Regions from separate parts of the Streptomyces sp. JNUCC 64 genome, predicted to be linked through region 3. Evidence: riboswitches for the same ligand, from Rfam matches in the RefSeq annotation. Region 3 holds a riboswitch; each other region holds the start of a gene.

Region 1 (10,261 bases), 890 kb from region 3:
GCCTCCTCCCCGGCCAGCAGCAGGTTCAGCGGACGGCTCACCCCCAGCAGCACCGCCGTCCCGGCGAGCACCACCACGGCCGGGATCCAGAGCATGTCCCAGGTGGTGCCCGCGAGTCCGCCGAGCATCCAGCGCAGCGCGGACTGCGTCTTGTGCGGGTCGTTCGAGGTGACGATGAGGAAGCTGGCGAGCGCCGACAGCACCTCCGCCATCGCGACGCCCGCGAGGACCAGCCGGATGGTGGTCATCCGTCCGCCGGACCTGGCCAGCAGGTACACGGCGACCAGCGCGGCGAGCGCCCCGCAGAACGCGGCGATCGGCAGGGTCGCCAGCCCGAACACGGTGATGTTGAGGACCAGGACGGCGACCGCGCCGACCGACGCGCCCGAGGAGACCCCGAGCAGCATCGGATCGGCCAACGGGTTGCGGACCAGGGCCTGCAGCGCGGTCCCGGCGACGGCGAGTCCCGCGCCGACGACCGCGCACAGCAGCACCCTCGGCAGCCGGACCTCCATGACGATGGTCTCCCGCACCGGGGTCCAGTCGACCTCGGCGAGGCCGGGGTGGATCCGGTGCAGCAGGATGCTCCACACCTGTCCGGCGGGGACCCCGACCGAGCCGACGGCGACGCCCGCCGTCGCCGCCACCAGCACCAGCGCGGCCAGCCCCGCGAGGACCAGCGGATAGGGCGCCCGGACCCGCCCGGTCCGTCCGACCCGCCCGGGGGCCGGGTCGGACGGCTTCGCGGTGTCCGGCGCGCCGAGGGCCGCCGTGCGGGGCGCGCCCGTCACCGGAAGCGGGCCGGGTGCAGCTGGCGGGCGAGGTCGGTGACGCCGGACGGGACCCGGACGCCGAGCACGGTGGAGGAGAGCGGCAGCACCGCGAACCGCTTGTTCTTGATCGCCGGGACGTCCTTCAGCGCGGGGTTCGCGAGCAGGAACCGCTTCTTCTGGGCGACGGTCTGGTCGCCGTAGTCGTAGATGACGATGGCGTCCGGGGCGCGCTCGGCGACCTGCTCGAAGGAGACGTCGCCGAACTGCTTGTCCAGGTCGTCGAAGACGTTCTTGCCGCCCGCCTTCTCGATCATCTCGTTGCCGATGCCCGCGCCGCCCGCGGTGAACGCGGTCTTGTCTCCGCTGTCGTAGACGAACACGTCGACGGGCTCGACCTCGCCGAGCTTCTCCTCGACGGAGCCGAGGGCGGCACGGACCTTACGGATCTCCCGATCCGCCCGGTCCGGCACTCCGAAGATCTTCCCGACGGTCCGCAGTTCCGTCTCGATCAGCTTCATCGTCACCGGCCCGGAGGGGCACTCCTCGACGTTCACGTACGAGTCGACGCCCGCCTTGGTGAGGGCGGCCCGGCCGCGCCCCTCCTTCTCGTCGAAGCCGCTGTCGAAGCCCGCGTAGGCGAAGTCGGGTTCGGCGGAGAGCAGTGCCTCCACCGACGGGTACTCGTCGGAGATGACCTTGACGCCCTGGTAGGCCCGCTCGTACTCGGGGAGGATCTCGTCGTCGAGGTAGGCGGTGCCCGCCATCGACTTCTCCAGCCCGAGGGCCAGCAGGATCTCGGTGACGTGCTGGTTCAGGGTGACCGCGCGCCGGGGCGGACGCTCGTAGGTGGTCTTCACCCCGCAGTTCTCGACGGTGACGGGGAAGCCCTCGGGGGCGTCGCCGGACGCGCCGGACTTCCCGTCGTCCCCGCCCCCGCCGGTGCCGCAGCCCGCCATCAGGAAGACGGCGGCGGTCAGCAGGGAGACAGAGCGTCTGCTCATGGTGTGGTGGTCCTCTCACCGCGCGACGGCACACGAGGGTGCGCCCGCGCGGTCGGTTCGTGGGATCAGCGGCCGTCGACGGACGGGGCGGCGGTACGGGCCCGCCGGGGCGGGTCGAAGACGTACAGGTCCAGGACGTCCGGCGGCTCGGCGACGCCGGGGCCACCGGCCCGGACCCAGGTGATGACGTCCTCGGTGGCGGCGGGGTCGTTGACGAGGCCGAGCCAGACGGGGCGGGCTCCGGCCGCGCGTCCCGTGGCGGACGGGCGCACCACGATCACATTGGCCTGGTCGCAGACGTCCAGACAGTCGGAGACCGTCACCTGTGTTTCATCGCGCAGCCGCGCGAGTTGCGCGGCGTGGTCGACACCGGGCAGTTTCCTGGCGCTGCCGCAGCAGCAGTCGCGGCACACCACGACCCGGCACGGCACCGGATCGTCGGCCGACGGCCCTTCGGGCATCCCGACTCACTCCCCCCTCTGGGGAGATCCGCCCCAGTTCTGTCGAGGAGGCGACCGCGTGAGTCTCCTGGCTCTCGGGTCTGCGCTCGCCCCGCCCTTCCCACCCGCGTAGGGGCAGTGGGCCGTTCGGGGTCCGCTCGCCGATCACAGTGGCGGGACCGCACCGGATTCGCACCGGTTTCCTCGTTCCGCCGTCGCCTTTCCGCGTCATCATGACAGACCGGGCGCCCGGACCGGTACGTCCGGGGCGCGGTTGCCGCGCAGGTCACACGGCGGGCGGCGAACGGCCCCCGGCGCGGGCGGCGGCCGACCGCCCGCGCCGGAGGGGTGGTTCAGGCGGCGACCAGGGCCGGGGCGGCGCCGGGTCCGTCCACCCAGTGGGCGGCGAGGTCCCGGCGGGCCCGGGCCACCCGGGAGCGGATGGTGCCCACCGGGCAGTCGAGCACCTCCGCGGCCTCGGCGTAGGAGAGGCCGAGGAGCCGGGTCAGGGCGAACGCCTGCCGCCGTCCGGGTTCCAGGGCGTCGAGCGCGTCCATGAAGGCCACCGACTCCTCGAAGCCGGGCAGATGCCGGGGCTGGGCGCGTTCGGCGGCGGTCAGCCAGTCGGAGGTGTCGGCGATCCGGGGGCGGGCGGAGGCCCGGCGCAGCCGGTCCACGACGACCCGGCGGGCGATGGCGAGCAGCCAGGTCCGGGCGCAGGAGCGGCCCGCGAACCCGCTGAGGCTGGTCAGCGCGCGCAGGAAGGTCTCCTGCGCCAGGTCCTCCGAGCCCGGTACGTCGGTGGTGAGGTGGGCGACGAACCGCCGTACGTCGTCGTAGGTGGCGTGGACGAAGAGTTCGGCGGCCCGCCGGTCGCCGAGTCCGGCGGCCAGCGCCCAGGTGGTGATCTCCGCGTCGCGGTGGGCGTGGCGGTGCGCGGTGGCGCCGCCGCGCGGAGCGCTGGTCAGGATGGTCCTTGGTGCATAAGGCATGACAAATCGTCCTTCGCGTCCGGGAGGAGCCCGGTAAGGGTGAGGAAAACGGATCAGTCGGAAGTCCCTGGCCCGGACCGCCCGTTCCCGTCGGTCCCGCGTGGGGTGGGGGAGGAAGGGAGGGGGTCGGGCCGGAACGCCGACGGGGGGTCAGGACGCGAAGGAGGGAGGGCCCCGCCGGGGAGTCGCGCGCAACAGTGCGAGCGGGGTGGGCAGCCGGTCGGAGCCCCGGTGGTCGGTGGGCCACGGGGTGGTCATGGGCAGGGCGTGCGCACCGCCCAGCGTCATCGCGACGAACCGCGGCAGCAATCCCCCGAGGAACAGCGCCAGCGCCCGGCCGAGTTGGGCGAGGGAACGTTCCCCCCGCCAGAGCCACCAGCCGCACACCACCCCGGCGAGCGCGTGGGCGCCCGCCATCCCCGAGGTCAGCGCCGCGGGGTCGAACAGGCTTCCCAGCGCGCGGAGTACGGCGTCCCCGGCGTCGGTCGCGGCCGTGCCCCCGTGTTCCCCGGAGGTGACGACGGACATCCGGTGCCCGGTGTGGGCGCCGTGCGCCGCCGTGGGGTCCGGACCGTGCGCCAGTCCGAACAGGGTGTGCAGCATCAACTGCGCCGCCGCGCTCGCCCCGATGACCGTCGCGGCGGAACGTTCCCGCCGGGCCAGCCGCCAGGCGAGCAGCGTCATCGGGACCAGGGCGAGGAGATAGCTCCGGAGCGTGGGGGAGGTCCCCGACGCCAGGTCGTGTCCGAGCCCGGACACCACGACGCACACGGCGACGAGGACCGCCGTGTGGGCGACGCGGAGTGCGGTTCCGGCTCCCATGGTGGTCATGGTGCCAGCGCGATACGGGTCCGGGGTAAGGGCTTTGACCGGACAGTTGGCGCGTTCGAGCCCGTTTCCGGACAGCCGGTTACTGTGACCCATGTCACAGAAGATCGCCGGGAACCTTCCGCCTCCCGCATCCGACTACTGGGGCGACTCGTCGGGTCCGTCCCCACGCGGCCCGCTGCCACACGACGGAAGGTGAGCCCCCACCATGAACCTCCCGAAAGGCCGTGCCGCTTCCGATCCGGAGCCCCTGTCGGCGTCCCGCGCCATCCCGGAACAGCAGGGCCCGCCAACGCGGACCCCGCCCCGCGTCACCCTTCGCTCCGATCTGCGCGCCAGCGCCCTCGACGGCGGCGTCGCGCTGCTCGTCACGGCCGCCGTCTTCGTCCTGCTCTACGTCCGGATCAAGGCCGGGACCTCGTCCACCGTCAGCGTGATGCCGTTCATGTCCGACGCCGGGGCCTTCTGGATGTACTTCCTCAGCCAGGCGTTCGGCTGGTCGGCGCTGCTGTGGGCGTGGTTCACGGTGCTGCTCGGACTGCTGCTCTCCGGCCCCCGTCCCGCGTGGCTGCCGCTGTCGGGGCCCAGGCTGGAGCGTCTGCACCGCACCACCAGCCTCAACAGCATCGCCCTGATCGCCGCCCACGCCCTGCTGTTCGCGGCGGAGTTGATCCGCTTCGACTCGGGCGCCTGGTACGCGCGCACCGCCACCGCCTTCGTCGAGACCTTCGTCCCGGGCGGCTACGACTCGGGCACCGGCAGGATCGCCATCCCCATCGGGCAGGCCGCCCTCTACCTGGCGATCCCGCTCGGTCTGCTCTTCTACGTCCGTCACCGGATAGGGGCCAGGACCTGGCGGGTCATGCACCGCTTCGTCCTGGTGGTGTACGTCCTCAGCGTCTGGCACACCCTGCTGTACGGCACCAACGTCTGGTACGACGGCTGGTTCCGCACCACCGTATGGCTGCTCCAACTGCCCGTCGCCGCACTGTTCCTGGCCCGGCTGCTCCGGCCCGCCCGCCGCTCCCAGCGGCTCGCCGGGCCCGTCGCCCACCAGGGGTCCCGGACCGGATGGGCCCTGCGGCTCACCGGACGGCTGGCGGCCCTCGCCGTCCTCGTCGCCCTGGTCGCGGTCCCGCTCAGCGGCCGGGACGGGGGCCGCGTCCAGCCGCCCGCCGACACCACCTCCTCCCACACCGAACACGACCACGACTGAGGGCTTCGCTCCGTCCGCCTGTCCCCGCTCCGTCCGTCGGCCCCCGCCCCGTCCGCCGGTCCCCGGCGTGCCCGCCCCGTCACCACCCGGTCCGTCCGGGGGTGGCGGGGCGTTCGCGTGCCCGGTGGCTTCCCGGCGCGGGGGCGTCCGCCTCCGGTGACCGCCCGGGAGGAGCGCTCCCGGGTTCGATGGCCCGCCGCCCGCCGCCCGCCGCCCGCCGCCCGCCGCCCGCCGCCCGCCGCCCGCCGCCGGGCCCGTTCTCCCGTCCACGTCGCCGCCCCCGGCCCCCCGGCCCCCGGTCCTGATCTCGGCGGTTCGCGCCTCTCCGGCCAGCGCTTCCTTCGCTCCGAAGGCTCCCTCGCGCCCTGACCTCCGGGCCGGAGAGTGACTCCCTCAATACCCCCAGGGGTATTTGTTATGGTGAAGGAAGAAATACCCCGGGGGGTACATGAGAGGGGTACGTCGAGAGGAGTGTGGGCCGTGTTCTTCGTGGACACCCTGGAGTTCGCCGGACTGGGCAACCGCAGCTATCTGGCGGGCGGCCCGGAGGCCGCCGTGGCCGTCGATCCGCCCCGTGACGTCGACCGGGTCCTCGCCGCGGCGGCGCGCCGGAACGTCCGGATCGCGTACGTGGTGGAGACCCATCTGCACAACGACTACGTGACCGGCGGCCTGGAGCTGGCCCGGATCAGCGGGGCGCGCTACCTCGTCCCCGCCGCGGCGTCGGTCTCCTTCGACCGGGTGCCCGTCGCGGACGGCGACACCGTCCGCGTCGACCGGGGGCTGACCCTGCGGGCGATCGCCACCCCCGGCCACACCCCGCACCACACCTCCTACGTCCTGACCGAGGACGGCCGCGACGTCGCCGCCTTCACCGGCGGCTCGCTGCTGATCGGCGGGGTCGGCCGCCCCGACCTGGTCGAACCCCGGCTCACCGAGGAACTCGCCCACGCCCAGCACGCCTCCGCACACCGTCTCGCGGACACCCTCGCCGACGACGTCCCGGTGCTGCCCACCCACGGTTTCGGCAGCTTCTGCGCCTCCGGAACCGGCGAGGGCGGCGCCTCCACGATCGGCACCGAGCGTCTCGTCAACGCCGCGCTGACCCAGGACGCGGAGACCTTCGTCGCCGCCCTGCTGGCCGGGCTGGACGACGTCCCCGCGTACTACGCGCACATGGGCCCGGCGAACGCCCGGGGCCCGGCGCCGGTGGACCTGACCCCGCCCCGCCCCGCCGACGCGGACGAGATCGCCGCCCGGCTCGCGGCGGGGGAGTGGGTGGTGGACCTGCGCGGCCGGGTCGCCTTCGCCCAAGGGCACGTCGCCGGATCGCTGAACTTCGAGGGGGACGGCAAGCTCGCCACCCATCTGGCCTGGCTGATCCCCTGGGGCAAGCCGGTGACCCTGCTGGCGGAGACCCCCGAACAGATCGCCGAGGCCCAGCGGGAGCTGGTCCGGGTCGGCATCGACCGGCCCGCGGCCGCCGCGAGCGGTTCGCCCCGCACCTGGATACGCGAGGGGGACACCCTGGCGGCCTTCCCCCGCGCGACCTTCGCCGACCTGGCCGCGGCCCGCGCCGGATCCTGGGGCGCGTCCGCGTCCGGGACCGGTGCCGGAGACAACCGCGACGGTGACGGGGACGGGACGGCGGGTCCGGTGGTCCTGGACGTCCGCCGGACGTCCGAGCACGCGGCGGGCGCGGTGACCGGAGCGGTCCACATCCCCCTCCACGAGCTGCGCGGGCGTCTCTCCGAGGTGCCCCCGGGCGTGGTGTGGACGCACTGCGCGGGCGGGATGCGCGCCGCGATCGCCGCCTCGCTGCTGGACGCGGCGGGCCGTGCGGTGGTCGCCGTGGACGACGGCTTCGACGCGGCGGTGGCGGCCGGACTGACCCTGCCGCGTGACGGCGCCCGCACTGCTGGGGACCCCCCGGCGACCGCCCCCGCCCGGACCGTCTGACCGTCCGGACCCCCGCCGCCCCGCCCCGCGCGGGGCGGCCCGTCCCCACCCGGAGTGACCATGTGCTCCCCCCGCCGGACGCCTTCCGGCCCCTGTTCCCGCCCCGGCGGCCCCGCCCGCGCGGCCCGGCCGACCCGTACCACCCGTTTCGCCCGCGCCGTCGGATCTCCCGGGCGCGCCGGGCCTCCCGGGCCCTTCGGGCCTCGTGGTTCCCTCGGGCGTGCCGGACCCTTCCTGCCTCCCGGATCTTCCGTCCGCGCCGGGCGCGCCGGATCCCTCGTCCGCGCCGTGCCGCGCGCTGTCGTCCGCCCCGGCGGCCCGGCATGAGCGAACTCGTCCTCGCCCTCGCCGCCGGGGGCCTCGTGGGGCTGACGCTCGGTGCGCTCGGCGCGGGCGGCGGCGTCATCGCCGTCCCCGTCCTGGTCTATCTGCTGGGTTTCACCCCCGCCGAGGCGGCCACGGGCAGCCTGCTCATCGTGGCCGTCACCTCGCTGACGGCGCTGTACCGGCACGCGCGCTCCGGTGCCGTGCGCTGGCGCGCCGGGCTCCTCTTCGCGGCGGCCGGGATCCTTCCGGCGGCGGTGGCGGGCGGGCTCGCCGCGCGACTGCCCGGAGCGCTGCTGACGGGAGCCTTCGCGGTGGTCGCCGCACTCGCGGCGGTGCGGCTGCTGAGGCCGGGCGGCGGCCCCGGCGAACCGGTGGGGCTCCGGCCGGTCCGGGTGGCCTCGGCGGGCGCCGGTCTCGGCGCGCTGACCGGCCTGCTCGGCGTCGGCGGAGGGTTCCTCGCCGTCCCGGCCCTGGTGAGCGTGGTGGCGATCGAGATCCGGGCGGCCGTCGCCACCAGTCTGCTGGTCGTCTCCGTCAACTCGGTGGCCGCGCTGGCGGTCCGGGGCGGGGCCTCGACGGGGGTCGACTGGGCGGTCGTCGCGCCGTTCGCGGCGGCGGCGGTCCTGGGCGCCTGGGACGGGGGACGGCTCGGCGCGAAGCTGCCGGAGGCGGCCCTGCGACGGGCGTTCGCGGGCGTACTGCTGGTGGTGTCGCTGCTGATGCTCGTGGACGCGGTCCTGTGAGCCGGGCCCGGCCCCGCGCCTCCACCGGTCCTGGACGGGACCGGTGGCGGGGGTGGCGTTCCGGGAGGGGCCAGGGACGGCACCCCGGGCGGCCCCCTGCCCGGGTCCCCGTCCGGAGGACTGGACCTGCCGGGAGGGGCGGCCCCGTCCGGAGGGTCAGGCGAGGGAGAGGAAGAGCTTCTCCAGCCGGGCCCGCATCTGGTCCCGGTCCGCCGGATCGGACATGTCCTCGCCGGTCAGACAGTGCTCCAGCCCTGTCGCGATGATCGCGAACCCGGCCCGGTCGAGCGCCCGGGACGCGGCGGCGAGCTGGGTGACCACCTCGGCGCAGTCCCGGCCCTCCTCGATCATCTTGATCACTCCCGTGATCTGCCCCTGCGCCCTGCGCAGCCGGTTGACCACGGTCTTCAGTTCCTCGGCCGCCAGAGCCAGTTCCACGACGCACTCCTTCGAGATATACCCCTATGGGTATTCTACCGAAGCTGCGCGACGCACGGCGGCATCCCACCACCTCCCTCGCGAGCAAGGACACGACCACCATGACCACCTCTTCCGCCCTCACCGTCGACCAGGCCGCCCCGCGACTCGGCGCGCTCACCGTCGTCGACGTGCGCACCCCCGGCGAGTACGCGTCGGGCCACCTCCCGAACGCGCTGAACATCCCCCTCGACGGGCTGCGCACCGCCCTGGCCGAACTGCGGGACGCGGCCGGCGGTACGGACCTCCTGCTGGTGTGCGCCTCCGGAAACCGTTCCGCCCAGGCGTGCGCCATCCTCGCCGAGGAGGGCGTCACCGCCGCCACGCTCACCGGCGGCACCACCGAGTGGACCCGCCTCGGTCACCCGCTGGACCGTCCCGAAGGGGGCCGGGCGGTGTGGGCGATGGAACGCCAGGTCCGGTTCACGGCCGGTTCCGTGGTCCTGGCCGGGCTGATCGCGGGACAGTGGTGGAGCGGTGCGCTCTGGGTGTCCGCCGGAGTGGCGGCCGGGCTGGTGTTCTCGGCGCTCACCAACACCTGCGGCATGGCCCGGGCGCTGTCCCTGCTGCCCCACAACCGCTCCCGGGCCTGCGACCTCGGCACCGCCCGGGCGGCGCTGCGCGCCCGGGCCACCAGCCCCGCCGAGTAGCGGGCAGGACGGTCGCGGGGCCTCCGGGCTCCGGTGACCCGACGTCCTCCGACGCCCCTGGCGTCTCCGGGGGACCGGGTCCCCGGGAACTCCGGCGGCCGGGTGCTCCCGGGGCCTCCGGTGTTCCCGGGCATCCGGGCCCGACGCTTTCCGGTTCGTTCATGATCCGGTTCACCCGTGATCCGGCTTGCCCGTGGGCCCGGTTCATCCGTCGGCCGGGACGAGCGGCTCGCCGACCGCCCGCGCCAGGGCGTCGGGGTGGGTGAGCTGCGGATGGTGCCCGGCCCCGGCGATCTCCGTCACCGGGCGTCCGCCGTCCCCGGCCAGCGGGTCGGCGGAGCCGGTGACGATCCGCACCGGAACGCCGACCCGCTCCAGCAGGGCCCGGACCGCCGCCCGCTCGCCGTGCGCCGAGCGCAGCGCGGCCACGACGCGTCGCGCCACCCCGGGGCGCCGCAGATCCGCCACCGCCCCGGCGACCGCCGGGCCCTCCGGGGCGCCGAGCAGCCCGGCCAGCCGGGCCGCCGACGTCCGCCGCAGGGCCGCCACGGCCAGCGGCGAGCGATGGAGCCGGGAGCCGGGAGCCTGGAGGAACGCGGGGGAGACCAGGACGAGTCCGCCGATCCGCTCGGGGTGGGCGACGGCGAAGCGTACGGCGGCTCCGCACGCCGCCGAGTGCGCCACCAGCACCGGACGGGTCCGCACCGGCGCCAGCAGCCCGGCCAGCCAGGCGTCCGTGCCCCCGGCGGCGGGGGACGAGCGCCCCAGCCCCGGCAGATCGGCCACCAGGGCCGGACCCGGCAGCCGGGCGACGACGCCCTCCCAGACGTCCGAGTTCAACGGCAGCCCGTGCAG
Region 2 (10,261 bases), 6.2 Mb from region 3:
GTCACACGACGACTCGACCCCCAGCACCACTGGTCCGCCCATGGCGATCCCTCCTTCTGCATATATTGCGCACTTGCAATATATGGTCAATAAGTCGATGGAGGCAGCTCGCCCGCTCAGCACACCCGAAGTGGAGATCCGCCCGTGCCCACCACCGCGACCATCGACAGCAGCCGGACCGTGGCAACCCTGATCAACGTGTTCACCGTCACCCCCGAGCGGCAGAACGAGCTGATCGACCTGCTCGCACGGGCGACCGAGGAGACGATGAAGCACCTGCCGGGCTTCGTCTGCGCCAACTTCCACGCCAGCCGGGACGGGCTGCGCGTGATCAACTACGCCCAGTGGGAGAGCGAGGAACACTACTGGGCCATGCGCGCCGACCCCAGGGCGCGGGTCCACATGGACCTGGCCGCCACCATCGCCACCGATGTGCAGCCGCGCCTCTTCCGGGTGGCGTCACAGCACCCGAAGCCCTGACCCCCGGCCGCCCGTCCCACCCCCGCCGCGAGCGAGGCCCGGCACGGACGCCGTCACACCGCGCCCGGGCGGCTCCGTGCCCACCGCACGCACGGGCGGCCCCACCCACCGCGTGGACGGACGGCGACCCGACCCGCGCACCCGGTGGATCCGATGGACCCGGCCGCCCAGCGTCGCGACCGCTCCACCACGGCCCCCGCCGTCGGCCCTAGGTCCAGCGTCCGATCACACCGCACCCCTCCCGCTGTTAGCTTGCGATTGCACATCATTCGCAAGAACGTCGGAGGACGTCGACCATGGCGATCTACACGCTGCCCGAGCTTCCGTACGACTACGCGGCGCTTGAGCCGGTGATCAACCCGCAGATCATCGAGCTGCACCACGACAAGCACCACGCGGCGTATGTGAAGGGTGCCAACGACACCCTGGAGCAGCTCGCCGAAGCACGTGACAAAGAGCAGTGGGCCTCGATCAACGGTCTGGAGAAGAACCTGGCCTTCCACCTCTCGGGCCACATCCTGCACAGCATCTACTGGCACAACATGAACGGCCCGAAGGACGGGGGCGGCGGCGAGCCGACGGCCGCGGACGGGGTCGGCGACCTCGCGGACGCGATCACCGAGTCCTTCGGCTCCTTCGCCGGTTTCAAGGCCCAGCTGACGAAGGCGTCGGCGACGACGCAGGGTTCGGGCTGGGGCGTCCTCGCCTACGAACCGCTCAGCGGCCGTCTGATCGTCGAGCAGGTCTACGACCACCAGGGCAACGTGGGCCAGGGATCGACCCCGATCCTCGTGTTCGACGCCTGGGAGCACGCCTTCTACCTCCAGTACAAGAACCAGAAGGTCGACTTCATCGACGCCATGTGGGCCGTCGTCAACTGGCAGGACGTGGCGCGGCGTTACGCCGCCGCCAGGGAACGGGGCGACAGCCTGCTTCTCGCCCCCTGACCCCGGGGACGCCGCCCCTCCCCCGCCCACCAGCGGCAACGGTGAGGGGCTCCCTCGCACACCCGCCCGAGGAAGCCCCTCACCACCGGACGCCCCCGACCACGCCCGGCGACTGCGCCGCCCCGGTCAACCCCTGCCGAGAAGGGCGGCGAGGTGGCGGGCGGTGCGGGTGGCGTCGCGTCCGGCGCCCCGGAGGGAGTTGGAGGTGAGGCCGCGCTGCCACTCCAGCCCGGCGAAGGCGAGGCCCGGGTGGGCAAGGGAGCGGCCCTCGCGGTGGCGGGGGCGCCCGGCCCGGTCGAGGGCGCCGTCGAGGCCGGTGAGATAGGGCAGGTCGGGGCGGTAGCCGGTGGCCAGGACGATGGTGTCCACCGCCTCCCGCGTTCCGTCCGGCCAGATCACCTCCGCGCCCTCGGTCCCGGTGAACACGGGCCGGCGGTCCGGCTCCCGGCGGGCGAGGGCGGCCCGGTAGCGGCCGTCGTCGATGACCGGGGGCGAGGGCGGGACGCGCAGCAAGCGGCCGAGCGGCGCGCGGTCGACGCCGGTGCGGGTGAGCCAGAAGTGGAGGTCGCGGCCGAGGATGCGTTGCGGGGCGTACCGGACCGGGCGCCGGGTGGCGAGCGTGACCCGGGCGACGACGGCGAGTTCGGCGGCGATCTGGACGGCCGAGTTCCCCGCGCCGACCACGATCACGCGCCGCCCGGCGAAGGGGGCGGGATCACGGTAGTCGGCGGCGTGCAGGACGATTCCGGTGAAGGCGTCGAGACCGGGCAGGTCGGGGCGGTACGGGCGGCCGAAGGAGCCGGAGGCGGCGACGACGGCCCGCGCCGCCAGCCGTTCCCCGTCGGCCGTCTCCACCTCGAAGCCGTGACCGTGGCCGTGGCCGGTGCGACGCACGGCGTGGACCCGGCGCCCGGTGCGGATGTCGGCGTCGAGGCGGTCGGCGTAGTCGGCGAGGTAGGCGACGACCTCGTCCCGGCGCGGGTAGCGGTCCGGGTCCCCGGGGAACGCCGGTCCGGGCAGGGAGCTGTAGCGGGCGGGCGTGAAGAGGGTGAGGCCGTCGTAGTAGCGGGGCCACGCCCCCACGGCCCGGCCCGACGCCTCCAGGACCACCGCCCCCAGCCCCTCCCCGGCCAGGGCCCGGGCGGACGCCAGCCCGGACTGGCCACCCCCGATCACCACCACGTCAGCGCGCTCCACGACGACCTCGTTTCGATATCTGTCTATGTTGACGCCCATCGAAGCAGTTGCCATGCTGGGAGGGCAAGCCATCGACAAACGTCGAACCAGCAAGGGGTAACCGCCGTGTCCGCGTCCTCCATCACCGTACCGCCCGTCGTCGTGATCGGCGCCGGTCCCATCGGGCTGGCAGCCGCCGCCCACCTCACCGCCCGCGGTGTCGACACGCTCGTCCTGGAAGCGGGACCGGCCGCCGCCGACGCGGTGCGCCAGTGGTCGCACGTACGGCTGTTCTCCCGCTGGAGCGAGGTGATCGACGACGCCGCCGCCGAGCTCCTCGCCTCCACCGGCTGGACCGCTCCCGACCCGGTCGGGTACCCGACCGGCGGGGAGTGGGTCGAGGACTACCTCCAGCCGCTGGCCGACGCCCTCGGGGACCGGGTCCGCTACGGGACCTGGGTCACCGGGGTCTCCCGGGCCGGACGGGACCGGATCGTGGACGCCGACCGCGAGGCCCGGCCCTTCACCGTCCACGTCGAGCACCCGGACGGCCGGGAGGAGCGCCTCACCGCGCGGGCGGTGCTCGACGCCTCCGGCACCTGGTCCACCCCCGCCCCCGCGGGCGGCGACGGACTGCCCGCGCTCGGCGAGAGCGCCGCCGCCGACCGCGTCTCCTACCGCGTCCCCGACCTGACCGACCCGGCCGTCCGCGCCCGGTACGCGGGCGGACGCACCGCCGTCATCGGCACCGGCGCCTCCGCGTTCACCGTGCTGGCCTCCCTCGCGGACCTCGCCCGCGCCACGGACGGCAGAGGGACGAAGGCGGTGTGGATCCTGCGCCGGGGCCTCTCCGGCGCCACCTTCGGCGGCGGCACCGCCGACCAGCTCCCGGCGCGCGGCGCCCTCGGGCTCGCGGCGCAGGCCGCCGTCGCGGACGGCCACGCGGACGCGGTCACCGGCTTCCGCACCGAGGCGATCGAGCGCGACGGCGACGGACGCCTCGTCCTGGTCGCGGAGGACGGACGCCGTCTCGACCCGGTGGACGAGGTCATCGTCCTCACCGGACTCCGCCCCGACCTGTCCTTCCTCTCCGAGATCCGCCTCGGTCTGGACGAACGCCTCCAGGCGCCGACCGCGCTGGCCCCGCTGATCGACCCCAACCAGCACTCCTGCGGCACCGTCTACCCCCACGGCCACCGCGAACTGGCCCACCCGGAGAAGGACTTCCACCTCGTCGGCATGAAGTCCTACGGCCGCGCCCCCACCTTCCTCGCCCTGACCGGCTACGAGCAGGTCCGCTCCGTCGCCGCCGCCCTCGCGGGCGACCCCGCCTCGGCCGACCGGGTCGAACTCACCCTCCCCGAGACCGGCGTCTGCGGCGGCTCCGGCCTCTACGACGCCCCCGGCACCGCCACGGACGGCGACGGAGACTGCTGCGGCGCGCCCGGGCCCCGGCCCGTCACCCTCGCCCCGGCGACAACGGCGGCCGGGAGCCGGGAGACCGGGGCCGGGGGACGGCACTCGTAGTCCCCCCTACGCCCGAACGCGCCGCCGCGCGGGAGCACGGTTCACCGGCCCCGCACCGGGAGGACCCTCCGCGACGGGAGGGCTTCCCGCGACGCGGATGGCACACAGGGCGCACAGAGCACAGGGAACACGCAGGGCACACAGACGTCACGGGGCACCGCGCGGCTCGCGGTGGCCGGAGCGGACACCGCAGGCCGCGCCACGCGATGTGCTCCCCGTCACCCTCCGCCCGCCGGGGATCCCCGCGTCGCGCCGCAGCCCGTAAGGTGATCTCCAGCAGTCGGTTCGCCCCGTCCGCCAGACGGGGTGTCGCAAGAGGGAACCCGGTGGGAATCCGGGACTGCCCCGCAGCGGTGAGTGGGAACGACCGCCGTCATACGCACTGGGTCCGGACGGACCTGGGAAGCGACGGCCAGTAGGGGTCCGCCGGACGAGTCCGGTGGGCGTGCCCGTGAGTCCGAAGACCTGCCGACCGCCCGCGCGCGGACCGTTCCGCGCGCGGACATCCCGGTGACCTCGTGGGCGGGTCGGCGTACACACCAGACGGAACGGCCGTGCCCCCGTGGCGCGGATCGTCGCCGTCCGGTTCGTCATCCCCTTCGCGCTCTCGTCCCGTCACCGGGCTCAGGGATTCATCTCGCGAAGGAGATCTCCGTGACCACGAAGTCCGCAGCCGCGGCAGCACGGGCCACCGTGTACGGCTACCCCCGCCAGGGCCCGCGCCGGGAACTGAAGAAGGCGATCGAGGGGTACTGGAAGGGCCGTGTCACCGCCGACGCCCTCCGGGACACCGCCGTGGAACTCCGGCGGAACACCTGGCGGCAGCTCGCCGGAGCCGGTCTCCACGAAGTGCCGACCGGCGACTTCTCGTACTACGACCACGTCCTGGACACCACCGTCATGGTGGGCGCGATCCCCGAACGGCACCGCGCCGCCGTGGCGGCGGACGCCCTGGACGGCTACTTCGCCATGGCCCGGGGCACCCAGGAGGTCGCTCCGCTGGAGATGACCAAGTGGTTCGACACCAACTACCACTACCTGGTCCCCGAACTCGGGCCGGACACCGAGTTCAGCGCGGACTCCGCCAAGCAGGTCGCCGAGTTGACGGAGGCCCTCGGCCTGGGGCTGACCGCCCGTCCCGTCCTGGTCGGCCCGGTCACCTATCTGCTGCTCGCCAAGCCCGCGCCCGGCGTCCCCGCCGACTTCGAGCCGCTCACCCTCCTCGACCGGCTGCTCCCCGTGTACGCCGAGGTCCTCGCGGACCTGCGCGCCGCCGGGGCCGAGTGGACGCAGCTCGACGAGCCCGCCCTGGTCCAGGACCGCACCCCAGCCGAACTGAACGCCGCCGAGCGGGCCTACCGGGAGCTGGGGGCCCTCACCGACCGGCCCAAGCTGCTCGTCGCCTCCTACTTCGACCGGCTGGGCGAAGCGCTTCCGGTCCTGGCCAAGGCGCCCGTCGAGGGGCTGGCACTGGACTTCACCGAAGCCGCCTCGGCCCAGCTGGAGGCCCTGGCGGCGGTCGGCGGACTGCCCGGCAAGCGGCTGGTCGCCGGGGTCGTCAACGGCCGCAACGTCTGGATCAACGACCTGCGGGCGTCCCTGTCGACGCTCGGCACCCTCCTCGGACTCGCCGACCGCGTCGACGTCGCCGCCTCCTGCTCCCTGCTGCACGTGCCGCTGGACGCGTCCGCCGAGCGGGACGTCGATCCGCAGATCCTGCGCTGGCTGGCCTTCGCGAAGCAGAAGACCGCCGAGGTCGTCACCCTCGCCAAGGGCCTCGCGCAGGGCGCCGACGCCATCACGGCGGAACTCGCCGCCAACCGCGCCGACCTCGCCTCCCGCGCCGCCTCCCCGATCACCCGGGACCCGGCGGTGCGGGCCCGTTCCGGGGCCGTGACCGACGCCGACGCGCGCCGCTCCCTGCCCTATGCCGAACGGGCCGCGGCCCAGCGCGCCCGCCTCGGGCTGCCGCTGCTGCCGACGACCACCATCGGCTCGTTCCCGCAGACCGACGAACTGCGGGTGGCCCGCGCCGATCTGCGCGCCGGACACCTCGACGCGGCCGGGTACGAGGAGCGGATCAAGGCGGAGATCCAGGAGGTCGTCTCCTTCCAGGAGAAGGCCGGGATCGACGTCCTGGTGCACGGCGAGGCCGAACGCAACGACATGGTGCAGTACTTCGCCGAACAGCTCACGGGCTACCTCGCCACCCAGCACGGCTGGGTCCAGTCGTACGGCACCCGGTACGTGCGTCCGCCGGTCCTGGCCGGGGACGTCTCCCGCCCCGAGCCGATGACGGTCCGCTGGACGTCCTACGCCCAGTCGCTGAGCGACCGCCCGGTCAAGGGCATGCTCACCGGGCCGGTCACCATGCTCGCCTGGTCCTTCGTCCGCGACGACCAGCCGCTCGGCGAGACCGCCCGCCAGGTCGCCCTCGCGCTGCGCGACGAGGTCGGCGACCTGGAGGCGGCCGGGACCTCGGTGATCCAGGTGGACGAGCCCGCGCTGCGCGAGACGCTGCCGCTACGGGCCGCCGACCACACCGGCTACCTGGCCTGGGCCACCGAGGCGTTCCGGCTCACCACCTCCGGGGTCCGTCCGGACACCCAGGTCCACACCCATATGTGCTACGCCGAGTTCGGTGACGTCGTCCAGGCCATCGACGACCTCGACGCCGACGTCATCAGCCTGGAAGCCGCCCGCTCCCATATGCAGGTGGCCCGGGAACTCGCCGCCCACGGCTATCCGCGCGAGGCCGGACCCGGTGTCTACGACATCCACTCCCCCCGCGTACCGGGCGTCGAGGAGGTCGCCGGGCTGCTGCGCACCGGCCTGGAGGCCATCCCCGCCGAACGGCTCTGGGTCAACCCGGACTGCGGGCTGAAGACCCGGGGCTGGCCCGAGACCCGCGCCTCGCTGGAGAACCTGGTCGTCGCGGCCCGCACCGTCCGGGGTGAACTCCCCTCCTCCTGACGCCGGTCCCGTGGGGCCGGGGCGCCGCCAGCGCCCCGGCCCCGCACGCGTACGGCGTCACCCGGCCGGGGACCCCCTCGCCCCGGACGCTCGGGGCGCGGGGGTCCTTCGTCGTGCCGCCGCTCAGGAACCCCAGCGCAGGGCGATGGTGTCCCCCACGTTGATCACCCTCTCGCGGAGGGCGCCGGTGAAGGCGGAGCCGTCGACGCTGGCCTTCCAGGTCTGGGAGCCGCTGTTGGCCTTGCCGTTGACCGAGGTGATCGCGCCGGTGCCGGAGGCCGGTGCCACGGAGGTGACGCAGCCGGACGGGGCGGCGGAGGCCGTCGCGGCGGCCAGGACGGCACCGAGGGTGGTGGTGGCGCCGGTCGGGGTGAGGGTCACCGAGCAGACCTTGAGGTTGCCGGCGCCGTCGTCGACGCTCAGCGCCAGCTCGGTGACGGTTCCGGGCGTGAACGCCGGCTGGGCGACCCAGCGCGGGGCGCCCGGGGTGACCGGGGTCGGGGGCGCGGTCGTGAATCCGCCCCCGGCGACCGCGCGGAGCGCGTCGATCGACGCGTACGGGGAGGGCGCGGTGTCGGACGGCTTGTACTTGAAGCCTCCCGCCGGGTTGTACTGGTGGGCGATCGGGAAGTCGACCGGGGTCTTGCCGTTCGCGGTGAGGAAGTCGCCCGTCTGCGGGTCGATGCCGCAGGCGTTCAGTCCGGCGACGCCCCATCCGTTGGAGCTGGTGTTGACCCCGTACAGGGAGGCGAACGCCCCGGTGCCGGGGACGAGTTTCCCCTTGAGGAAGTTCTTGGCCCGCACCACGTCCGGGTCGGTGCGGGGAACGCCCGAGACGCAGAGCGCGGCCAGCCCGGCGCCGGTCATGTCGATGTCGCTCGGGGAGTTGAGGGCCGTGGGGTTCCCTTCGGCCTTGCCGTAGGTCCAGCCGCCGTCGACGTGCTGATTGGCCCGGAGGCGGGTGACGACCGCGTCGGTCAGCCGCTGGGGCACGCGCGCGCCGCCGGACTGGGTCTTCGCGCCGCCGAGGGCGAGCGCGGCGAACACGGTGCCGTTGAAGTTGGCGGAGGGCCCGAAGTATCCGGCCTCGGCGGTCTGCCAGTGGGCGTAGACGTCGGCCACCAGGTTGCGGGACGCGGAGACGCGCGCGGGGTCGATGCCCGCCGCGTAGGCGTTGAGGACTCCCCGCTCGTAGTCGGTGACCACGGGCGAGGCGGAGGGCCAGGAGGCCGTGGAGAGGAGAGCGCGGTAGACGGTGCGGGCGTTCTTGGTGGTGTCACCGCCCGGTGCCACGTCGACGGCGGCCGTACCGGCGGCGGCGAAGGCGCTGAACGCCCATTCGTTGGACAGACCGGACCCGGCGTACGAACCGTCGGCGGCCTGGAGCGACTTGAGGTAGGCGACGCCGTTCGTCCTGGACGTGGCCAGCTGCGCGGGGCTGGAGGTCCCTGAGGCCGGTGGGGCGGTGAGGACGAGGGCGCCGAGGGTCGCGGCGAGGACGAGGGCGCGACGGCGGGCGGGACGGGATCGGGGCATGACCTGCTCCTGGATTCGGCGGGCGCCGACCGCTCCGTTCCGTGCCCGGGACCGCCGGGCGCGGCGGGGCAGCCGTCGCCCGGAACGCGTGGGCACGGCTTCTGTACCGCTTCGCCGTACGGGCATTCGGGCTCGGACGCGGCTCCCGCCGCCCCACACCGCTGCGCGTCAGCTCCGGTCTCGCACCGGATTCCCCCGCACGGCGGCCCAGGACGCTACCCGAGTGGTCACGGGGCCGCCAGGGTGCGGACGCCGGACCCTTCGGGGCGCCGCCGCACAAGGGAGGCCATCTTGACGGTGCACGTACAACCGTGTTCCCTGTCTGTCGTCTGATGAGCACTCAGTTCCAGGGGAAGCCGGTCGAATCCCGGCGCTGACCCGCAACCGTGGACCCGGGCCGACGTCCCGGGTGAGCCGGAATGCCTGGAGCGGTACGGAGTCACGAGGGCCGCCGTCGCGGACTACGGCGTGGTCGTCACGGGCTTCCCCCGCCACGGCGGCCACGGGAGGCCCCGCCGCCACGTGCGCAGCCGCCCGGCAGAGACGAGGGGCTGCGGTGGGGACCGACGAACGGACGGCACGGCGCGCCCGCGCGGGGCGGCGACCGCTGGCCCTGGGGACCGCCGTGCTGCTGGCGCTCGGGCTGGCCGTGGCGTGGCTCACCGGGGCGCCCCCGGCGGAGGCCGACCCCGTCGAGCGGTGCACGGCCTCGGTCGGAGCGGTCGTCGCCGTGGACTTCGGCCCGTTCGGCGGGGGCGTGGTGCGGGGCTGCGACACCACCCCGACGACCGGCTACGAGCTGCTGCGCGAGGGCGGTTTCACCACCACCGGGACCGTCCACGACGGGGACGGGTTCGTCTGCCGCATCGGCACCGCCTCCTTCGACGACGGCACCCCGTACCCGACGCCCGACGAGGAGGACTGCGTCCTCACCCCGCAGTCCACCGCGTACTGGTCGTACTGGACCGCCTCCCCCGGCCAGAAGAGGTGGACCTACAGCCCGCTCGGCGCCCTGTCCCGCACGCTCCGGCCGGGCGACGTGGACGCCTGGGTCTTCGGCGGCACCGACGTCGGTGGCGGCGGCAGCGGCAGGCCCGCGTTCTCCCCGGACGACGTACGGGCCGGAGGAGGTGGCCCCACCCCGACCGGGCCCACCGGCCCTTCCGTCCCCCCGGGCTCGGTCGACGTCGCCGCCGCGACCCGGTGGCTGACCGGAAAGCTGACCGACGGGGAGCGGGTCGTCGACGAAGGCTCCAGCACGCCGAACCACGCGCTCACCACCGAAGTGGTGTACGCCCTCGCCGCCGTCGACCGGAAGAGCCCCGTGGCCCGCAAGGCCGCCGACTTCCTCGCCGCCCCCGCGCGGACGGACGCCTTCGCCTACCCCGACGGCGGGGACGGGGTGCCGGACGCGGGAGCCGCCGCCCGGCTCGCGCTCGTCGCCGAGGCCACCGGCAAGGACCCCCGGGACTTCGGCGGCCACGATCTGCTCGGCGACCTGGTGAAGCACGTCTGTCCCCGGGACATCGGCGACGGGGAGACCGTCCCCGGCTGTCTCACCAAGGGCGACTTCCGCACCACCGGGCAGGCGGACGCCCAGGCCATGGCGGTGATCGCCCTGC
Region 3 (10,261 bases):
CGCCTCCTCACCGGCCCAGCGCTCCGCGAAGCCCCCGGGGGCGTCGTCGTACGCGAGGCGCCGCTTGACGACCTCGACCCGGCGCGCGGGCTCCCGGTCCGCCGTCACCTCGACGGTCAGCCCGAACCGGTCCAGCAGCTGCGGCCGCAGCTCGCCCTCCTCCGGGTTCATCGTGCCGACCAGCAGGAACCGCGCCGCGTGCCGCACGGAGACGCCCTCGCGCTCCACGTACGAGGCGCCCATCGCCGCCGCGTCCAGCAGCAGGTCCACCAAGTGGTCGTGGAGGAGGTTGACCTCGTCCACGTAGAGGATGCCGCGGTGGGCGTCGGCCAGCAGTCCCGGCTCGAACGCCTTCACCCCGTCGGTGAGGGCCCGTTCGATGTCCAGCGAGCCGACCAGCCGGTCCTCGGAGGCGCCGACCGGCAGTTCCACCATCCGCGCCGGCCGCCGGGCCGCCGGGCCCACCTCGTGGGGGCCGTCCGGGCAGCCCGGGTCGGGCGCGTCGGGCGCGCAGGAGAAGCGGCAGCCGGTGACCGTCGCGACCTCCGGCAGCAGCGAGGCGAGGGCCCGGACCGCGGTGCTCTTCGCGGTGCCCTTCTCGCCGCGCACCAGGACGCCGCCGACGGCGGGCGACACCGCGTTCAGCAGCAGTGCCAGCCGGAGGTCGTCCTGACCGACGATGGCGGTGAATGGATACGGGGTGGTCACCCGTGGCCCTCCCTGTCGTTGCGGCCCGCGCGGGGCGTGGACGGTACTGGGGTCGTGATGTGCGGGTCGTGCGTGAGGTGCGTGTCGTGCGGGTCGTACGTGGCGCCCGTGCCGTGGGCGGTACCCGTGCCGTGCGTGGCGCTCATGACGCGGGTGGCGCCCGCGTTGTGTGTGGTACCCGCGCCGTGCGTGGCGCTCATGAGGCGAGCGGTGCCGGTGCCGTGTGCGGCGTTCATGACGCGAGCGGCTCCCGTGCCGTGCGTGACGGGGACGACGCCGACGCGCGGTCGGCCCGTACGGGCGGGTCCGGGGCCGGTGGGTCCGGAGGCCGCGGGCCCCGCCACCGGGGCGGCCGTCACGGCGCGCCCGGCGGGACGAACGGCAGCCCCGGCGGCGGACCCGAGGCGATCAGCGCGCCCAGCGCGTCGGTGTCGGTGTGCTCCTCGATCAGATCGGCGAGCCGGTCGAGCTGTTCCTCGCGCAGCGCCGCGAACGAGGTGTCCGGCGCCGGGACGAACCGGCGCCCCGCCGCCGCCGCGACCTCCCGCAGGAACGCCCGCCGGAAGCCGTCCGACTCCAGCGAACCGTGCCAGTGGGTGCCCCACACCGCGCCCACCCGGCAGCCGTCCAGGAACGGTTCGCCCCCGAGGACGTCGGCCACCCCGTGGTGGATCTCGTACCCCTCGACCCGCTCGCCCAGCGCCGCGCCGGACGGCCGGGCCAGGGTCTTCTCCCGGGCGAACCGCACCCGCACCGGCAGCAGACCGAGGCCGTCGACGGTGCCCGCCCGGGACTCCACCTCGTCCTCGATCCGCTCGCCCAGCGCCTGGAAGCCGCCGCAGATCCCGAGGACGGGACGGCCTTCGGCGGCCCGGCGGCGCAGCACCCCGGCGAGCCCCCGCTCCTCCAGCCAGCGCAGCGCGCCCACGGTGCCCCGGGTGCCCGGGACGACCACCAGGTCCGCGTCGGCGGTCTCCTCCGGACGGTCCACGAAGCGGACCACCACCCCCGGTTCGGCGGCCAGCGCGTCCACGTCCGTGAAGTTCGACATCAGCGGCACCGCGCACACCGCGACCCGCAGCACCTCCGCGCCCACCGGGGGAGCGGCCGGGGCCCCGCGGACCGTGCCGTGCGTGGAGACCCGCAGCCCGTCCTCCTCGTCGATGCCGAGCCCGTGCCGGAACGGCAGCACCCCGTAGGTGGGGCGGCCGGTCAGCCCGCGCAGCATCTCCAGTCCGGGCTCCAGCAGCGAGACGTCGCCCCGGAACTTGTTCACCAGGTAACCCGCCACCAGCGCCTGGTCCTCGGGGGCCAGCAGTGCCGTCGTCCCGAAGAAGGACGCGAACACCCCGCCCCGGTCGATGTCCCCGACCACCAGCACCGGCAGCCGGGCGGCCCGGGCCACGCCCATGTTGACGATGTCCGTGCGCCGCAGATTGATCTCGGCCGGGCTGCCCGCGCCCTCGCAGACCACCACGTCGTGGGTGGCGCGCAGCTCCTCCAGGCACTCCACGACCGTGCCGAGCAGCGCCCGCCGCCCGCCGGGCACCGGGCGGCCGTCGTCGGGGCCGCCGCGCGTGCCGAAGAAGCCGCGCGCGCTCATCTCCCCGACCGGACGGCCCATCAGCACCACCTGGCTGGTGCGGTCCCCGCCGGGCTTCAGCAGCACCGGGTTCATCAGCGCGCTGGGCTCCACCCGGGCGGCCTGCGCCTGCATCGCCTGGGCCCGGCCGATCTCGGCGCCGTCCCGGGTGACGAAGGAGTTGAGGGACATGTTCTGCCCCTTGAACGGCGCCACCTTGACGCCCTGGCGCGCCAGCCACCGGCAGATCCCGGCGGTCACCACGCTCTTGCCCGCGTCGGACGTCGTCCCCGCGACCAGCAGTCCGCCCCGCACCCCTACCGACCCCTTCCGATGACGGTGGCCGCGGCCTTCGCGGCCCCACCGCTCCCGGCCGCCGTGGCGGCGGCCGTGGCGACGGCCCCGGCGCGCCGGGCGGCGCGGACCGAGAGCGCCCCGCGTCCGGCCGCGCACACCGCCAGGGCCAGCCAGCCGACCCGCCGGGACAGCCGTACCGCGCGCTCCACGTCCGCCACCGCCACGGCACGGCCGCCCCCGTTGAGGACCGGCCGGTGCTCCACCCGTCCGGCGTAGGAGAGGGTGCCGCCGAGCCGGACGCCGAGCGCCCCGGCGAACGCGCTCTCCGCGACGCCCGCGTTGGGACTCGGATGGCTCCCCGCGTCGGCGCGCCAGGTCCGCGCGGCGGACCCCGGGGCACCCCCGGCGAGCACCGCGAGGGCGCCGGTGAGCCGGGCCCCCGGCCAGCCCATGACGTCGTCGAGACGGGCCGAGGCCCAGCCGAACCGGCGGTGGCGCGGCGACTTGTGGCCGACCATCGCGTCCAGGGTGTTGACGGCGCGGAAGCCCACCAGCCCGGGGACCCCGCCGATCGCCCCCCACACCAGCGCGCCGACCACGGCGTCGGAGGTGTTCTCCGCGACGGACTCGACGACCGCGCGGGCGATGCCGTCGGCGTCCAGCGCCTCGGGGTCGCGGCCGCACAGATGGGGCAGCCGCCGCCGGGCGGCCGTCAGATCGTCCGCCGCGAGCGCCTCGCCGATGACACGGGCCTCCCGGCCCAGACTGGTCCCGCCGACGACGGCCCAGGTGGCGGCGGCGGTCAGCGCCACCGAGGCGGCGCGCGAGGGCGCCACGGCGCGCGCGGCCAGCGCGGCTGCGCCCGCCGCGCCCCCGGCACACAACAGGGTGTGCACGGTGCCCCAGCCCCGGTGGTCGCGCCACAACAGGTGTTCGACGGCGCCCGCGGCACGACCGAAGGCGGCGACCGGGTGGCCCCGTCGGGGGTCACCGAACAGGAGGTCGCCGATCAGTCCGGCGGTGGCGCCGTACGCGAAGGTTCGCCCGGCCCGCATCGGCTCAGCCCGCCCGGCCCCGGGGGACGCGTGGACGGTGGAGGGGTCCCGCGCACCGGCGCTCGGGACCGGGAGACGGGCGCCCCGGCATCGCTGTGTCCTCACTCAGGGTCCGCGCCCTGGGTCGACGGAAACGACGGCGAGAGTCTCCTGGCTCCCCGGATCGGCGCCGCCCCCGGTCTTCCAGCCGTGCGGCCGTGACGTTCGGTGTGGGGGAGGCTCCCCGGTGACAGTGGCGGGACCGCGCCGGATTCGCACCGGCTTCCTCTGCTGCCGCCGTAATGGCCCCGGCAGTCCACCACGCCCCGAGAACACCCGTCAACCGGGCGCTGACCTGCGGCGGCGCGGTGTGTGAAGCCCCACATGCGGCCGGGAACCCGGTCCGGCCACCGGCCCCGGGCGGCCGGGCACCGGCTCTTGGGGGTACGGGCGGGTCCGTCGGCCCCGTACGACCGACGGCCCGGTGGGTCACCGTCCTGGGAACGGTGACCCACCGGGCCGTCGGGGAAAACGCGGTCCTGACGTCAGGCGACGATCAGGTAGATGCCGTAGGCGACGGCGGCGACGCACAGGGCGAAGCAGGCGTACGCGCCGGTGACCGCGAGGGCCGCCGAGCCGTTCTTGGCGCCGCCCTCCCCGGCGAGCGCGGTCTCCCGCTTGGAGAGGCCCACGATCCCGAGGGTGAACAGGCCCACGAGAGCCACCGTGACCACGAGGCTGACCCCGAACACGGAGCCGAGTGCTACCCAGTCGATTTTCATGGAGGTTCCTTACACCTTGGCGGTCCGCGGGGCGGACTCCGTCGAGGGGCCGTTCTCCGCCGGGACGGTCGCCGTGAGGTCGCCCGTGGCGGTGGTGGTGTCCCCGACCGGACCGGCGGGGGGCGGGGTCACCGCGGCGATGGCGGTGGTGACGACGCCCGCGGGCTCGTCCGTGTCCACGTCGTTGACGTTGGTGTGGTCGACGACCTCGCGGCGGGAGATGATCCAGATCGCGGTCGATCCGCCGATCAGCAGGGCGCCGGTCGCGATGACGCCCCAGGTGCCCTGCTTGGTGAGCAGTTCGGCGAGGGCGCCGACGACGGCCGCCGCGGGCAGGGTCAGACCCCAGGCGACGAACATCCGGGTGGCGGTCGACCAGCGGACGACCCCGCCCTTGCGGCCGAGGCCCGCGCCCATCACGGCACCGGAGCAGGACTGCGTGGTGGAGAGCGAGAAGCCCAGGTGCGAGGAGGCCAGGATGACCGTCGCGGCACTGGTCTGGGCGGCGAAGCCCTGCGGGGGCTGGAGGTCCGTGAGGCCCTTGCCCATGGTGCGGATGATGCGCCAGCCGCCGAGGTAGGTGCCGAGCGCGATGGCGATGCCGGCCGAGGCGATGACCCAGAAGGGCGGGTTCGACCCGGGCACCAGCACGCCACCGGTGACCAGCGCCAGGGTGATGACACCCATGGTCTTCTGTGCGTCGTTGGTGCCGTGCGCCAGGGAGACCAGACCGGCCGAGGAGATCTGGCCGATGCGGTAGCCCTTGGAGGTCGCCTTGTCGTCGGCCTTGGCGCCGATCTTGTAGGTGAGGCGGGTCGCGAGCATCGCGGCCACACCGGCCACCAGGGGCGCGGCGACGGCGGGGATCAGGACCTTGGTGACGACGGTCGAACCGTTCACCGAGTCCCAGCCGGCCGACATGACCGCGGCACCGATGAGGCCGCCGAAGAGGGCGTGGGAGGAGCTGGAGGGCAGACCCAGGAGCCAGGTCAGCAGATTCCAGAGGATGGCGCCGACGAGCGCCGCGAAGATCACTTCAGGTGAGATGCCGTCCTCATTGATCATGCCGCCGGAGATCGTCTTGGCGACCTCGACCGAGAGGAAGGCACCGACCAGGTTGAGCACGGCGGACATGGCCACCGCCGTCTTGGGCTTCATTGCGCCTGTCGAGATGGTCGTCGCCATCGCGTTGGCTGTGTCGTGGAAACCGTTCGTGAAATCGAACACGAGAGCGGTGACGATCACGATTCCGAGGAGGAGCGTGATGTTTTCCATTTACCCAGGCTTCTGTTGGACGTCAGTGGCGGTTGGAACGTAGGCAACCTGAGTGAACGGAAGATGAACTGAGGCAGGCATCGCGGTGACCCGATCTGGAGCAGGGCGGTTCCGCATGTCGCGGCCGGGTCGCCGGAGGGCTTCACGGGCCCGAAACGGAGGGGTTCCGGCGGTTCCGGTACAAGCGGTTGCCATGCCGTACCGGAGGTCCGTTCACCACCTCATCCGACTGTACGACGCTCTTCCCGTTCAGCGAACCAACTGTCCTCTTTGTCACGTTTGAGTAAGGAACGTCACCCGCCCGGCGGTCCCGTACGGGCGGAGGCGCCCCTCGCGGCGCCCGGCACCGGGGCTCCGCGGCCCCGGCCGGGCCGGAACGCGGCGCGGTGCCGTCACGACGCCGTCACGGTGCGAAGCGGAATCCGTCCGCCCGCCGTTCCGGACCGCCGAAACCCCATCCGGACCGGGGCCCCCGCGCGCCGCCTCCGCCCACCCCGGCACACCCGTTCCCCGGCCCGCCCGCCGCCCGCTCCGCCGGCCCGTTCACCTCTCCGTTCCGGGCCGTTCACCGTGGGTCCGGGCCCGGGGGACGGAAGGTGAACGGCCCGCAACGGACGGGCTCCCCGGACCGTCCGCTCCCGGAAGCCCGGAAGCCCGGAAGCCCGGAAGCCCGGAAGCCCGGAAGCCCGGAAGCCCGGAAGCCCGGAAGCCCGGAAGCCCGGAAGCCCGGAAGCCCGGAAGCCCGGAAGCCGCGAACGGCGAACGGCGAACGGCGAACGGCGAACGGCGAACGATCAACGGTGAACGGTGAACGGCGAACGGGAACCCGGAAAGGGCGAATGGGAACCCGGGGGCGGGGAACGAACGGCGCCCGGGAGCGAGCGGCACGGTCCCGCTCCCTCCGGAACGGACGGCGGGAGCGAACGGCGAACGGACGCCTCCGAACCCGCGCCGCGCGCCCCGGCGGCGGCCGGGAGTGCACCGCCCAGGTGAACCACCACGCCCGCCGTGGCGCCCCGCTGGCCCCGCCCCCACCCCGCCCCGACACTGGACACCGTGCGTACCGCCCATGTCGCGGCGGCGGCCGTCACCGCTGCCGCCGCCACCGCGACCACCGCCCTGCTCTCCCTGGCCGCGGGCCGCCTCGCCAGCGACACCGCCCTGCGGCCCCGGCCGGGACGGCCGTTCCCGGGGGACCCGGCGCTCACCGTCCACGCCGTCACCGACGACCACGTCACCCTGACCCGCGACCTCGCCAGCCTCCGCCCCGGCACCTACGGGCTGGCGGGCGACCGGGTGCACGCGGTGGTCGGCCCGGTGGTGCCCGAAGCGCCGCACACCGCCGACACGGTCGTGCGGCGGCTGGAACGCGTCACCCTCGGCGCCCTGACCCCGGGCGCCCGGGTCCGGCTGACCCCCCAGGTCCACGTGGGCGACCCGGGCACCGCCCTCGGCCTCGACCACACCGACGTCACCGTCCCCGGCGAGGTCGGTGTGCTGCCCGCCTGGGTGGTCCCGGCGGCCCGCGACACCTGGGTCGTCGCGGCGCACGGCCTGGGCACCACCCGGGAGCACCCGATGGTCGTCATGGACTTCCTGCACCGCCGCCGGTTCCCCGTGCTGTCCCTCGCCTACCGGGGCGACCCCGGCGCGCCCCGCGCGGCCGACCGCCTCGGCCACCTGGGCGAGACCGAGTGGCGGGACCTGGACGCGGCCATGCGCCACGCCGTCGACCACGGCGCCCGCCGTCTGGTCCTGTACGGCTGGTCCACCGGCGCCACGATGGCGCTGCGGGCCGCCGCCCGTTCCCCGCTCCGCGGCCACGTCGTGGGGCTGGTCCTGGACTCCCCGGTCCTCGACTGGGAGGTCACCGTCCGCGCCCTCGCCGCCGCCCGCCACGTGCCCCACGCCCTGCTCCCGCTGGCGGTGCGCGCCGCCGAGGGCCGCGCCGGACTGCCCCCGGGCGAGGCCCGCGCGGGCACCGACCCGGGCGAACTGGACGTCCCGGCGCTGGTGGTGCACGGCCCGGACGACGCGATCGCCCCCTGGGGCCCCTCCCGTGCCCTCGCCCGCGCCCGTCCCGACCTGGTCACCCTGCACACCGTGCCGGACGCCCCGCACGGCGCGATGTGGAACGTGGACCCGGCGGGCTACGAGGAGGCCCTGCGCCGCTTCCTCACCCCCCTCGGCTGACCCTCCCGCCCCACGATCCGTCCGGTCGCCCCGTCCCCGCCCGGCCCACTCTCCCCAACAGCCCCCCTGAGCGCCCCCGTCACCCCACACCCTCCCCGCCCCCCTGTGACGACGGTCCCTCCGCTCACACCCCGTCCGTGCCGGGCGTCCCCCTCCCCGGGGGCCTCCGCTTGTTCTCTCTCGAACGCGGGACCCACCACCGAGCAGACGTTCGCCAGCTCCTCGCGCGCCATTCCGTTTGGGTTTTCGGACCGTCAACCGGAAGACTGCACCCGTGACGTCCCGTACCCCGCGCGACTCCAGGCTCCGACTCGTCCGTCCGCGCTCTCTGAGCGCCACCGCCCCCGCGGCCGGTGAACGGCGTTCCCGCCGTCCCGCCCCGAGGCCCCCCGAGGGCACCCCAGCCCCCTGGGAACTGGCCCGCACCGCCCGTACCGGCCTCGCGGGCGCCGTACGGATCGCGCGCTGGGCCGACACCGCGCTGTCTCCCGCGCCCGGCCCCGGGGACGACGACCGCCCCGCCCCCCGGGCCGTTCCCGACCCGGCCGCCGCGCCCCCGGAACACACCCTCGCCACCACCCCCGGCGGCGGGGGCACCCTCTCCACGGCGACCGCCGAACGCGCCGCCGCCGAGCTGGGGCTGACCCCGGACCAGGTCCGCGCCGACTGGGACACCGCCCGGCTGGCCGGACTGGTCGAGGTGCACGGCGACTCCGCCCGCCCCGGCTGGCGGCTGCGCGCCTGGGACCGCGACGACACCGCCGTGCTGCGCGGCTGGGTCGCCCTCTTCGACGCCTGGTCGCTCGCCCACCCCGCGCCCGCCGGACCCGACGCCACGGCCGTCGGCGAGGTCGTCGAGGCGATGCCGCAGGTGCTCTCCTTCCTCCAGCTGTCCGCCGGGCCCGTCCCGGTGCCGCAACTGCTGGACCTGCTGGAACAGCGCGTCACCGAACTGCGCACCGAACGCTGCGAGATCCCCTACGACGCCGGGACCGGGACCGTGGTGCCGGAGCGGCCCCGGGAGCTGGCCCCGCCGGTGGTCTCCGCGCTGCTGGACTGGGCCCTCGGTGCCCTCACCGCCGTCGGCGCCCTCACCTGCGCCGACGGCCAGGCGACCCTGACCCCGCTGGGCAGTTGGGCCGTGTGGGTCAAGCTGGAGCAGATCTGCGTGGCCGCCCAGAGCACCGCCGGGGGCAACATCGAGCACTCCGCCGAGGCGATGCTGCGCGGCTGCGCCCGGCTGCGGCCCAGCGAGGCCCGCGCCGAGTACCGCGCCTGGCTCGCCGCCCGCACCGTCTCCAGCGCCGTCACCGAACTGATCGCCGCCGCCCGGGGCGAGGACGCCCTGCTGCGGGGGCTCGCCTTCGACGCGCTGCGGGTGGTCGGCGCCCCCGCCGAGTCGGAGGTCCGGCTGGTCCGGGACGAACCGTCGCTGCGCCCCTACGCCCTGCTGTGGCTCGCCGAGATAGAGGGCGTGGACCCCGAGGACGCGCACACCGTGCTGACCCGCGCCGAGGAGGTCTGGCTCTGGGTGGACACGGCGGCGGCCGTCGCCGACCACGGCGAGACCCAGCTGCTCGTGCGCCATCTGGAGTCCGCGCCCCAGCCCACCGTCCCGGCGCTGCTGGACGACATCCGGGGCGTGGGCCACCCCCGCACCGTCCAGGTGCTCGTCGCGCTCGCCGCCGCCCACCCCGACCCGGCGCTCGCCAAGGCGGTCCGCAGGGCGGCGTTCCAGGTGCACACCGGAGGCGGCTGACCGTCCCCCCCCGGCCGGGCGGTGCGTTCAGCCGCCGAGGTCGGGGGAGTAGGTGCCGAAGCTCCAGACGTTGCCCTCGTGGTCGAGGGCCAGATAGTCCCGGGAGCCGTAGTCCTGGTCGGTGGGTGGCACCAGGACCCGTACCCCGTGTTCCACCGCCCGCCGGTGATGGGCGTCCACGTCCTCGACCACCACATAGGTGCCCGAGGGCCCGCCGCCCGCCATCACCTCGTCGAACCGGCCCCCGCGCCCCCGTGAGCCCAGCATCACCGCGCCGTTGCCGAGGGCCAGCTCGGCGTGGGTGACCAGCCCCTCCCCGTCCTCGTAGACGTGGACGGCGGTGAAGCCGAACGCCTCCGTCAGCAGGGTGATCGCGGCGCGCGCGTCGCCGTACAGCAGGGTCGGGTAGACGGTGGGGGAGCCGTCGTCGGTCCTCGCCATGGGAGCCCTCCTCGGCCGGGCGGCCCGGGCCACCGGACGCCCGGATCGACGGAACGTGACCTCCCCCAGTCTGGCGACCGCCCGCCCCCGCCGCCCGCCGGGCGCCACGGACGCGCCCTCCGGAGCGCCCGGACGCCCCCACGCCGCGTGCCCGGGCCCAGACCGCGTGCCCAGACCACGGACCGCGCTC

What was found. Region 3 has a riboswitch for cobalamin ahead of ACVWNX_RS27410 (cobalamin biosynthesis protein). Riboswitches for the same ligand answer to the same signal wherever they lie in the genome.
Region 1: another riboswitch for cobalamin. It lies ahead of ACVWNX_RS31180 ((2Fe-2S) ferredoxin domain-containing protein); the one in region 3 lies ahead of ACVWNX_RS27410 (cobalamin biosynthesis protein).
Region 2: another riboswitch for cobalamin. It lies ahead of metE (5-methyltetrahydropteroyltriglutamate--homocysteine S-methyltransferase); the one in region 3 lies ahead of ACVWNX_RS27410 (cobalamin biosynthesis protein).

The regions. Positions count from the first base shown of each region.
Region 1 is NZ_CM137015.1:7,535,998-7,546,258, forward strand. Features, by position in the region: gene ACVWNX_RS31170 (FecCD family ABC transporter permease) at 1-680, opposite strand, end outside; gene ACVWNX_RS31175 (ABC transporter substrate-binding protein) at 788-1,774, opposite strand; gene ACVWNX_RS31180 ((2Fe-2S) ferredoxin domain-containing protein) at 1,840-2,235, opposite strand; cobalamin riboswitch at 2,296-2,455, opposite strand; gene ACVWNX_RS31185 (sigma-70 family RNA polymerase sigma factor) at 2,568-3,206, opposite strand; gene ACVWNX_RS31190 (hypothetical protein) at 3,357-4,037, opposite strand; gene ACVWNX_RS31195 (ferric reductase-like transmembrane domain-containing protein) at 4,243-5,250, shown strand; gene ACVWNX_RS31200 (MBL fold metallo-hydrolase) at 5,731-7,209, shown strand; gene ACVWNX_RS31205 (sulfite exporter TauE/SafE family protein) at 7,533-8,279, shown strand; gene ACVWNX_RS31210 (metal-sensitive transcriptional regulator) at 8,436-8,717, opposite strand; gene ACVWNX_RS31215 (rhodanese-like domain-containing protein) at 8,819-9,406, shown strand; gene ACVWNX_RS31220 (alpha/beta fold hydrolase) at 9,611-10,261, opposite strand, start outside.
Region 2 is NZ_CM137015.1:428,015-438,275, forward strand. Features, by position in the region: gene tsaD (tRNA (adenosine(37)-N6)-threonylcarbamoyltransferase complex transferase subunit TsaD) at 1-42, opposite strand, end outside; gene ACVWNX_RS01620 (antibiotic biosynthesis monooxygenase family protein) at 145-480, shown strand; gene ACVWNX_RS01625 (superoxide dismutase) at 777-1,427, shown strand; gene ACVWNX_RS01630 (flavin-containing monooxygenase) at 1,554-2,624, opposite strand; gene ACVWNX_RS01635 (NAD(P)-binding domain-containing protein) at 2,730-4,130, shown strand; cobalamin riboswitch at 4,395-4,617, shown strand; gene metE (5-methyltetrahydropteroyltriglutamate--homocysteine S-methyltransferase) at 4,785-7,103, shown strand; gene ACVWNX_RS01645 (prenyltransferase/squalene oxidase repeat-containing protein) at 7,227-8,639, opposite strand; gene ACVWNX_RS01650 (prenyltransferase/squalene oxidase repeat-containing protein) at 9,196-10,261, shown strand, end outside.
Region 3 is NZ_CM137015.1:6,649,012-6,659,272, forward strand. Features, by position in the region: gene ACVWNX_RS27395 (putative cobaltochelatase) at 1-708, opposite strand, end outside; gene ACVWNX_RS27400 (hypothetical protein) at 705-944, opposite strand; gene ACVWNX_RS27405 (cobyric acid synthase) at 1,064-2,605, opposite strand; gene ACVWNX_RS27410 (cobalamin biosynthesis protein) at 2,608-3,642, opposite strand; cobalamin riboswitch at 3,764-3,957, opposite strand; gene ACVWNX_RS27415 (hypothetical protein) at 4,167-4,403, opposite strand; gene ACVWNX_RS27420 (inorganic phosphate transporter) at 4,413-5,678, opposite strand; gene ACVWNX_RS27425 (alpha/beta hydrolase family protein) at 6,735-7,871, shown strand; gene ACVWNX_RS27430 (hypothetical protein) at 8,146-9,630, shown strand; gene ACVWNX_RS27435 (VOC family protein) at 9,658-10,071, opposite strand.